3 regions of the Pseudomonas sp. GW823-FHT04A03 genome follow, and region 2 is predicted to be linked to each of the others. Evidence: riboswitches for the same ligand, from Rfam matches in the RefSeq annotation. Region 2 holds a riboswitch; each other region holds the start of a gene.

Region 1 (3,271 bases), 640 kb from region 2:
AGCGACTGGTGACGTAATCGCGGTCGAACAGGTTCTCCACCAGCAGGCTCACCCGGTGCTGATGGGCACCGTCGAGGTAGCGCCAGGCGTCGGCATCCACCACCGAGTAATGGCCGTACTCGACCTGTTTCGAGCTGATGACATCGCGGATATAACGGATCGCACCGCCAGCGCCCCACATCCGGTCGACCGACTCGTAGCCGACGCGTGAACGGGCGAAGAAGCTCGGCACATCGTTGAGCGTGACGCCGGCGCGCGACTCGGTGAGGTTGCGGGTCATGTCGGCCTGCAAGCTCCATTGTTCGTTGAGCGCCAGTCTGGCGTCCGCCTCGAACCCGCGCATCTGCACCCGGCCCTGGCCGTTGACCCACTGGATGTCATCGAGGGTGATCAGGTCGTCGATCTTGCGTTTGAACAGCGTGACGCTGGTGCTGAACTCGCGGTCGAGCAGCAGGCCTTTGTAATCCAGACCGAGCTCGGCATTGCGGCTTTTCTCCGGTTTTAGATTACGGTTGCCCAACTCATCACCGGGCTCGTTGACGAACAACTGCTCGGCGTTCGGCAGTTTGTAGGCCGTGCCGTACTGCCCGCGCACGGACCAGTTTTCGTTGAGGTCATACAGCGAGGTGAGCATGCCGACCGTGGCACTGTCGCCACCGCCCATGGCTTCGTGACGGATGCCGATGCTCGGGTGCCAGTCGGGCAGGGCGTCGATCTGCGGGCGCAGTTGAGTATAGAGCGCGTGGGCTTCGGCCTTGTCGTTGTCGATGATCAGCACATCGTCCTGGCCCTTGAACCACTGGTTGTCCGTACCGAACACCAGCACATGCCCGCCGGGCAATTCAGCCTTGCCTTCGGCCTGCACGCCCCAATCGGTGAAGCCCCAGTAGTCGTTGTGATTGATGGTTTTTGTGCCGCCGTTGGCGGTGTTGTTGATGCGCGTGTAGCGGGTGTCCCAGTCGTTGACATGACCTTTGACGAAATAGCTCAGGCGCTCGTTGAGCGTCTGTTCGAAGGTCGCCGTGGCGATCTGCTGGATGCGGTCGTTGGTGGTCTTGTGGTTGTCCACCGGGCGGGCGAAATCGAGGTTGGCGTCGGCGTATTGGTAGAACAGCTCCAGGCGTTTGTCATCGCCGAAGGACTGAATCGCCTTGCCGCCGAAGGTCGTGACTTCATAGGCGCGTTTCTTCTCGGTGACGTTTTTCAGATCGCGATTGCGAAACGGCTGGTAGCCGTCCGAGACGTTATGGCTGACGTAGGCCAGCAAGCCCAGATCGCCGAAACCGTTGCTGAAAATATTCTCGACCCGCGCATCACCGGTGGTGCCGCCGAAGGTGTCGAGGCCCATGTTCACTTCGCCGGACGCTTTGCGGCTCTGCGGGCTGCGGGTGACGATGTTGATCACGCCCGATACCGCTTGGGTGCCGAACAACAGGCTCTGCCCACCCTTGAGCACTTCGATGCGTTCGATGGCGTTGGCCGGCAGCGTGTCCAGGTACAAACCGCCGTACAGGCGATTGTTCAGGCGCACGCCGTCGAGCAGGATCAGCGTGTCGTCGTTGCGCCCACCCAGCAGGGAATAAGTGCCGTAGTCGAACGGGCCGTTTTTCGGCGCGACGTACAGGCCGGGAATGAACATCTGCATCACCCGGCTGACATCGGCGCTGGGGCCGGCGCGTTCGATCTGCTCGCGGGTGACGATCTCGACCTTGCTGCCGAACTGCGCCATCTCGGCAACGGTGGTGGACTCCACGGACGGCGCGGAAACGATTTGCTGATGGAGTTCGAGCGGCGTGTCATCCGCCAGCAACAGGGGGCTGAACAGACAGCCGAACAACAGGGATGGAGCCGGAGTGTTGAAAGGTTTGATCATTGTCTTCTCGAAAGGATCTTCGCAGAAGAGCATGCAGGAGAAGGCATCGCGCACACGCCGACACCGGCCCATGCCCGCCCACCGCAGGATTTTGCCAAACAGACATCTCAGGCCGGTCTCCGGGCTCGCGCGTATGGACGCTTTCACCTTCCCATGGCCGTCTGGCCACAGTGGTGTGTCGAAAGCATCACGCGCCTACCGTTGCGGGGGCAGCACCGGACTTGCTCGAAAAAGAACGTACCGGTTTCCCGTTTCACCCCATGCACGGCGGCATGGGACACCTGAAACAGGGCGGCATCTGAACATTCGGATGACCGTTCGTCAACAAAGTGTTCCTGGGGCTGCTCAATTCAGTGCTTGGGAAATTTCCTACAAATCGCAGAGACGAATCCTTCGTTTCAAGTGATGTGGAATTGTCAGAATTTCCACCACAAGTCATTGGCAGAGTAGTCGGCGAGATGTACGCACCCAGCGTTCTGGTTTTAGAAGATCAATCGTTTCAGCGTGGCGCGTTGGTGAAGGCTCTCCAGCATCTGGGCGTCAGCGACATTTTGCAGGCGGGTGACAGCGAGCGGGCGATGGCGCAGATAAGCCGGGCAGGGGGCGTTGATATCGTGCTCTGTGACCTGAGCAACAGTGCAGTCAACTGTCTGGATTTTCTGACCCGGGCCGGGGAAAGCGGTATGGCGCGTGCGGTTGCACTGTGCAGCGAGCTGACGCCGGAACTGCGCCGTGCGGTTGAAGAGATGACCTGTCTTTCTGGGTTGCAAATGCTCGGTGTCATGAGCCGACCCACGCAGCTGTACAGGTTGCAGGAAATCCTCAGTCGCTACGCTCGCCGACGGCTGGCACCGGACGTCGAGCCCTCAGCTCATTCCAGGCTCCCGGGTGAGGACGATGTGCGGCGAGGGCTGGCCCAAGGAGAGTTCAAGGCCTGGTTTCAGCCCAAATTCGAGTTGAACACCTTTGCGGTGGCTGGTGCGGAGGCGTTGGTGCGTTGGCAGCACCCGGTCAGGGGCCTGCTGCTGCCTCGGGATTTTCTGGCGGCGGTGCTGGCCTACGATCTGGTCGACGAAATGCTCAAGCAACTGCTGGAGCAAGGGATGGATGTGCTCAACGCCTTGCGCCGATCCGGCCAGGGCCTGGAGCTGGCGTTCAATCTTCACGCTTCGCAACTGGCTCGCAATGACCTGATCGAGCACATCGAGCAGTTGTTGAAGCGTCACGATTTCCCGGGACGAACGTTGTTGTTCGAAGTGGCGGAAAACGGCTTGCTGGATGTTCCCCGAACGACCCGGGACAACCTGCTGCGTCTGCGCATGATGGGCTGCGGTCTGTCGATCGATGATTTCGGCATGGGTTTTTCTTCGCTGACGTTGCTCTGCCAGCTGCCGTTCA
Region 2 (3,271 bases):
ACGGGAACGCGGCGCTGTGGCGGGTATCGTGCGCGGCGTTGTGCACCGCTTCGATATGCGAGAAACCGGCGAAATACACGAGACACGCACCGAGGATCGACGCGCAGACGGCGGCAGTCAGGCGTTGGCTCAGGGTGGTGGTGCTGGAGATCTTGTCCGAATTGCTGCCGGTGCTGCTAATGATCGACATGGCGCTTCCCTCTGGAGTGTCAGCGGGTGAATTGAGCGCATGAAAACCCCTGCGGCCGGGCACGCAGAGGTTCGAACAGCGCCCGCCCACCGCGGGTTTGTTATGTTCAGTGGCGCAAGGATGCGCACTGTGTGTTGCGGGCCGGTCTCCGGGCTCACGAGGGGTTGGCGTCTGGCCGACCTGCAAGCGTCACCTTCCCATGCCTGTGGGCACAGTGGATCTGACGCTTCGCTCGCTTACCGTTGCGGGGGCAGCACCGGACTGACATGGCTTTAGAGTAAAGCACATGATTCACCGGTTTCCCGTTTCACCCTGTGAAGGGCACCCGTAACAAGTTGTGTAGGAGACCATGCGGGGGGGATTTGAGTCAATTGGGATTGGGATTGGGTGCAGATCCGTTGCTTCGGGTGCTGCCGCTGGCGGTTTCGCTCTTACAGCGAGTCACTTTTGGCAAACGCCCCAAAAGTAACCAAAAAGTCTCTAACCCTGACGTACGGCCCCTCGCTGAGGCTCGGGGTTCCTTCGCTCCGGGATTGATCCGGGGGCATCGCCTACGGTTTGCTTCGCTGCACCTCCTCTCGATGCATGCGGCTGCGCCGCACGGTCGCTGCGCTCCCACCCCCGGATCAATCCCTCCACTCAGCCTGCCGACGGGCCTTGCGATCAAAAGCGGTACTCGAGCTAACGCTCATCGTGTTGAGTGGTGAGGAGCGGGGCTCTTGATCTGGCTCTGGTTCTGGCTCTTGATCTGCTTTTGATCTTTAGCCCCTTCGGCAGGCCGAGCGGAGGTGTCCATCAGGGGGTAGGCGCGCAGCGCCGTGCGGCGAAGCCGCATACATCGAGAGGAGGTGCAGCGAAGCAAACCGTAGGCGATGCCCCCTGATGGACACCGTAGCGAGGGAACACTGAGCCTAAGCGAAGTGCCGTACGCCGGGGCAAAAGCCTTTTGGTTCCTTTTTGGCGTTTGAAAAAGGGACTCGCTGTAAGAGCGAAACCGCCAGCGGCAGCACCCGAAGCAACGGATATGCCCCCAATCTCAAAAACCACCAACCATTGACCCATCCCCACACCCTGCGTAGCCTTGCGCTTTCGAGGTTCTTCGGCCCACGCCGAAGCTAAGAAGGGAACGCGGTCCAAGCCGCGGCTGCCCCCGCAACTGTGAACGGTGCTGTTCGCTGCCACGCCACTGCCAACTCAATCCAGAGCCAGCGGGAAGGCGCAGCGAATACCGGGCCAAGACCCGAACACCGTCAGCCAGGAGACCTGCCTCGTCACAGATTCTCACTTTCAACCGGGCGGGGTGATCCGGTGGCGAACTCTCCAGGCACGCACCCGCGTTGCCGGTCTCGTCCCGTATGCCCGCCACCTTGCCAAAGGGCATCCGATGAAAACACTGGCCAAACTCCCCGTCACCATCGTCACCGGCTTCCTCGGCTCGGGCAAAACCACCTTGCTGCGGCACATGCTCGACAACGCCCAGGGCCGCCGCATCGCGGTGATCGTCAACGAGTTTGGCGAACTGGGCATCGACGGTGAAATCCTCAAGCAATGCACCATCGGCTGCACCGAAGAAGAAGCCACCGGCCGCGTCTACGAACTGGCCAACGGCTGCCTGTGCTGCACGGTTCAGGAGGAATTCTTCCCGGTGATGCGCGAACTGGTGGCCCGTCGCGGCGACCTCGACCACATCCTGATCGAAACCTCGGGCCTGGCCCTGCCAAAGCCGCTGGTGCAAGCCTTCCAGTGGCCGGAAATCCGCAGCGCCTGCACCGTTGACGCGGTGATCACCGTGGTCGACAGCCCGGCCGTGGCTGCTGGCACTTTCGCTGCGTTCCCGGATCAGGTCGATGCCCAGCGCAAACTCGATCCGAACCTGGACCACGAATCGCCGCTGCACGAACTGTTCGCCGACCAACTGGCCAGCGCCGACCTCGTCATCCTCAACAAGGCCGACCAGACCAGCCCTGAAGACCTCGCGCGCGTTCGCCTGGAAGTCGCTGAAGAACTGCCGCCAGCGGTAAAAATCATCGAAGCCAGCAACGGCCGCCTGCCGCTGGACGTGCTGATCGGCCTCGGTGCCGGTTCCGAAGAGCACATCGACAGCCGTCACAGCCATCACGATCACCACCACGGTGAAGGCGATGACGATCACGACGACCACGATCACGACGCCTTCGATTCGATTTCCATCGAACTGCCGCAAGCCGACGAAAGCCTGCTGCTCGACGCGCTGACGCAACTGGTGGTTCAGCACGGCATCCTGCGAGTCAAAGGTTTCGCGGCGATCCCGAACAAGCCGATGCGTCTGTTGATCCAGGGCGTGGGCACGCGTTTTGACAAGCACTTCGACCGTCAGTGGGGCGCCGATGAAACACGTGTGACGCGTCTGGTGTTGATCGGCCAGGAATTGGACGCGGCCCAGCTCGAAGCGCAACTGCGCGCTGCGCTCAGCGTTTAAGCCATGCATCTGCTCAGGACCCAGCCCGGCGGTTTCGTGTCGGATGACAACATTGCCGACCTTGGACAAACCCCCGCCGAGCTGGTGATCCTGTGCAGCGGCGATTCCAGCCTCGCGCTGCTCGCCGAAGCGGCGCAGCAACTGCCCGAGGATTACCCGAGCGTGCGGCTGGCCAACCCGATGCAAGTGCAGAACCATGCGTCGGTCGACCTGTACGTCGATGAAGTGTTGCGCCACGCCAAGGTCATTCTGATTTCGTTGCACGGCGGCATCGCTTATTGGCGTTATGGCGTCGAGCGGCTGGTCGAGTTGTCCGAGCGTGGCGTGCAGGTGATTCTGGTGCCGGGCGATGACCGGCCCGACCCGGAGCTCAGCGACCTGAGCACCGTCTGCGCGGAAGACCGCGACCGGCTCTGGCAGTTTTTGCGTCAGGGCGGAATGGGCAATGCGCTGGACTTTTTCCGTTGCCTGGCCAATCGCTGGCTGGCGCGGGATTACGTGTGGGGCGAGCCACAGACGCTGCCGCGCACGGCGATTTACCACCCGAACAAAAACACCGCCGCACTGAGTGACTGGCAAGCCGATTGGCTGCCCGGTCAACCGGTCGCGGCGGTGTTGTTTTA
Region 3 (3,271 bases), on a different contig from region 2:
TACGGATGAAGCGCCACGGCTGCATCAAGCCGACGCTCGGTGCCTGATGCGCGGCTTCAAGCAAGCGGCGCAGCAATTCCGGCTCGACCGCGCCACCGCTGAAGTGACGCATGTCACGGCGTTCGGCGATGGCGCGGTAGACCGCTTCGCGCTCGGCGTCAGTGAAGGCGTTGTCGGTCATGGCACCAACAGTGCGGCAATCGCCGACGGATTCGACGGGAAATAGAAATGCACGTACGAGGCGGTCATCCGCCCTTCCCGATACACCGCTTCCGCGCCGCGACCGCCGTTGGGGCTGTGGCCACGGGCAATCGGCGTCAGTTCGGTGGTGGTCAGGGAATGGTGATAGGTGTGGCCGCGCAACAGGCCTTCCGGCAGGTCGACCTCTTGCAGCGCCAGTGCGGCGAGGCGCTTTTGCATCACCGCATCGCCACTCAACAGGCCGACCAAATCAGCGCGGGTGCCTTCGACATCGGTCAACGAGTCGAGCAGGTACAGCATACCGCCACATTCGGCGAGCAGCGGTTTGCCGGCCGCATGATGCGCGCGGATCGCTTTGAGCATGTCGGCGTTCTGCGACAAGGCAACGTGGTGCAATTCCGGATAGCCGCCGGGCAGGTACAAACTGTCGGCGTCGGGCAATTGCGTATCGCGGATCGGCGAGAAGAAACTCAACTCGGCGCCCATCGCCCGAAGCAAGTCGAGACTGGCACCGTAGGTAAAGGCGAAGGCTTCGTCGCGGGCGACGGCAATTCGCACGCCGTCGAGCAGTTTTTCGGTCTCAACGATTTCAGGCGCGGCGAATTCCACGGCCGGTGGCAGCGCTACCTCGCAAGTGCCGGCCAGCGCTTCGGCAGCGGCGTCGAGGCGCACGTCGAGGTCATTGAGTTCGCTTGCCTGCACCAGACCGAGATGGCGGCTCGGCAGTTCGATTCCAGTTTCCCGGGACAACGCGCCGTACCAGCGCAGGCCTTCGGTGAGGCTGCCTTCCAGCAATTGCGCATGGCGCACGGTGCCGACGCGGTTGGCCAGCACGCCAGCAAACGGCAAGTCCGGCTGATAGCGCGCCAGTCCCAGCGCCAGTGCGCCGAAGGTCTGCGCCATGGCCGTGCCGTCGATCACGCCGAGCACCGGCACGCCGAAATGCCGGGCCAGGTCGGCGCTCGATGGCGTGCCGTCGAACAGGCCCATCACGCCTTCGATCAGAATCAGATCGGCTTCGGCGGCGGCTTCCCACAACAGGCGACGACTTTCCTGCTCGCCGACCATCCACATGTCCAGTTGATAGACCGGCGCACCGCTGGCGCGCTCGAGGATCATCGGGTCGAGAAAGTCCGGGCCGCATTTGAATACGCGGACCTTGCGCCCCTGATTGCGATGCAGACGGGCCAGTGCGGCGGTGACGGTGGTCTTGCCCTGACCGGAGGCCGGCGCGGCGATCAGTACCGCCGGGCAGTGACGTGGTTGATTCAAAGTTCGACGCCTTTCTGCGCTTTGATGCCGGCCTGGAAGGCGTGCTTGATCATGCCCATTTCGGTGACGGTGTCGCCCATCTCGATCATTTCCGGCTTGGCGGCGCGACCGGTGACGATCACGTGCTGCATCGGTGGACGCGCCTGCAGATCGCTGAGCACCTGATCCAGATCGAGGTAACCGTGCTTGAGGGCGATGTTCAGTTCATCGAGCACCACCAGACCGATCGACGGATCGCGCAGCAGCTCGCGGGAAACTTCCCAGGCCGCTTCGGCGGCGGCGATGTCGCGCTGACGATCCTGAGTTTCCCAGGTGAAACCCTCGCCCATCACATGAAAACGTACCTGCTCGGGGAAGCGGCGGAAGAACAGCTCTTCGCCGGTGCTGTTGCGGCCCTTGATGAACTGCACCACGCCGCACTGCATGCCGTGGCCCATGGCGCGGGCGAGCATGCCGAATGCCGAGCTGCTTTTGCCTTTGCCGTTGCCGGTCAGCACCAGCACCAGGCCGCATTCGTCTGGCGAATTGGCGATGCGTTCGTCGATGACGGCTTTTTTGCGCTGCATGCGCGCCAGGTGGCGCTCGTCGCGTTCGGGGGAATCAGTCATGGGGAAGCTCTCCGTTGAGGCTGGATAACGGCGGGCAGGCACAAGAATAGACGGCAACAAGCCTGGCATCGCCCACCGTGATGCCGCTGGATGGATCAGGCCGGTCTCCGGGCTCATGAGCGGCTTGCGCCTGGCTGCGCGCCTTCCCGCTTTTACGCAGTGGCATCAGACGCAGCTTTTACTCATTTACCGTTGCGGGGGCAGCGCCGGGTTCGTGAGGGTTCATCGCTTGATGACCCGCCTCACCGGCTTCCCTGTTTCACTCTGTCGACATGCGCCACAGAGCACCTGAAACAAGCCGCGAAGGTTAGAGGGTTGGGGGTGGAGCGTCAATTGAAGAGGGGCTTGTGCGGCGAATAACTGCCGCCGATCAATTAACTGACGCCAATCTTGTGCCACACTGTCATGAGTGATATCAAAGAGCCATGCTTTTTGACTGCAGAGAGCACATCACAATAACAAGGGAGAGCACCATGCAAGGCATGATCATCAGCAATCCGCGGCTGGAATTCCTGCGCCCGGTGCTGGAACGCTGGTTTGACTGTATCGACCGCTACAACGCCGTGCGCGGCGACAATGACACACCTTACTGGCACGACGAAAAAGCCAACCTCGGCCTGCTGTCGGCCGCTGCGTGGATGGCCGAACTGGTCACCCTGCGCGACACCGCCACCCGCAAACAAAACGAAGAAGGCGAGCGCAACGCTCGCGCCGACCTGTTTATCGCTGGCGCCGAGGATCGCGCCTTCATTCAGGCCACCCAACGCTGGCCACGCGTCACCAGCCTGAATCTGACGCAGGCCCTGGTAGATATCACCAGCGATGCCAAGCGCATCAGCTACGCCAGCGACCTGAAACTCGGCTGCCTGTTCGTCGCCCCGCAAAAGGCCCAGCACAGCGCCAGCCCGGAAGAACTGCAGGACATGGTCGACGACCTGCAAAAGGAACACACCTGCGCCGTCGCCTGGTATTTCCCCTACGCCTATCGCAAATTGCGCAGCGAAGCCGGCAACTATCACCCCGGCATTGCCGTGCTGTTCAAGGAAGCCCGCGGCTGAGGGTTGAACCATCGGGCTTGTGCGCTTCTCTATGATTAAGAATGCATTCATAGGGAAGATCAGCAATGCGCAAGCCCCAGCTCGTTTTCGTCATCGTGCTCGCCGGAGGGCTCGCCGCCTGTGGTGAATCCT

What was found. A riboswitch is a leader RNA that binds a small molecule or an ion and turns the genes downstream of it on or off. The one in region 2 is predicted to bind cobalamin.
Region 1: it holds a riboswitch for cobalamin, as region 2 does, so the genes downstream of both, AC1Q9F_RS01200 (TonB-dependent receptor plug domain-containing protein) here and cobW (cobalamin biosynthesis protein CobW) in region 2, are expected to answer to the same signal.
Region 3: it holds a riboswitch for cobalamin, as region 2 does, so the genes downstream of both, cobO (cob(I)yrinic acid a,c-diamide adenosyltransferase) here and cobW (cobalamin biosynthesis protein CobW) in region 2, are expected to answer to the same signal.

Annotation. Positions count from the first base shown of each region.
Region 1 covers NZ_JBXAIV010000001.1:276,502-279,772, forward strand. The annotation lists gene AC1Q9F_RS01200 (TonB-dependent receptor plug domain-containing protein) at 1-1,873, opposite strand, end outside; cobalamin riboswitch at 1,967-2,173, opposite strand; gene AC1Q9F_RS01205 (EAL domain-containing response regulator) at 2,203-3,271, shown strand, end outside.
Region 2 covers NZ_JBXAIV010000001.1:920,212-923,482, reverse strand. The annotation lists gene AC1Q9F_RS03880 (CbtB domain-containing protein) at 1-190, opposite strand, end outside; cobalamin riboswitch at 313-534, opposite strand; cobalamin riboswitch at 1,266-1,475, shown strand; gene cobW (cobalamin biosynthesis protein CobW) at 1,575-2,648, shown strand; gene cobN (cobaltochelatase subunit CobN) at 2,652-3,271, shown strand, end outside.
Region 3 covers NZ_JBXAIV010000011.1:188,795-192,065, reverse strand. The annotation lists gene bluB (5,6-dimethylbenzimidazole synthase) at 1-181, opposite strand, end outside; gene AC1Q9F_RS23800 (cobyrinic acid a,c-diamide synthase CobB) at 178-1,473, opposite strand; gene cobO (cob(I)yrinic acid a,c-diamide adenosyltransferase) at 1,470-2,081, opposite strand; cobalamin riboswitch at 2,163-2,388, opposite strand; gene AC1Q9F_RS23790 (hypothetical protein) at 2,555-3,139, shown strand; gene AC1Q9F_RS23785 (PQQ-dependent sugar dehydrogenase) at 3,205-3,271, shown strand, end outside.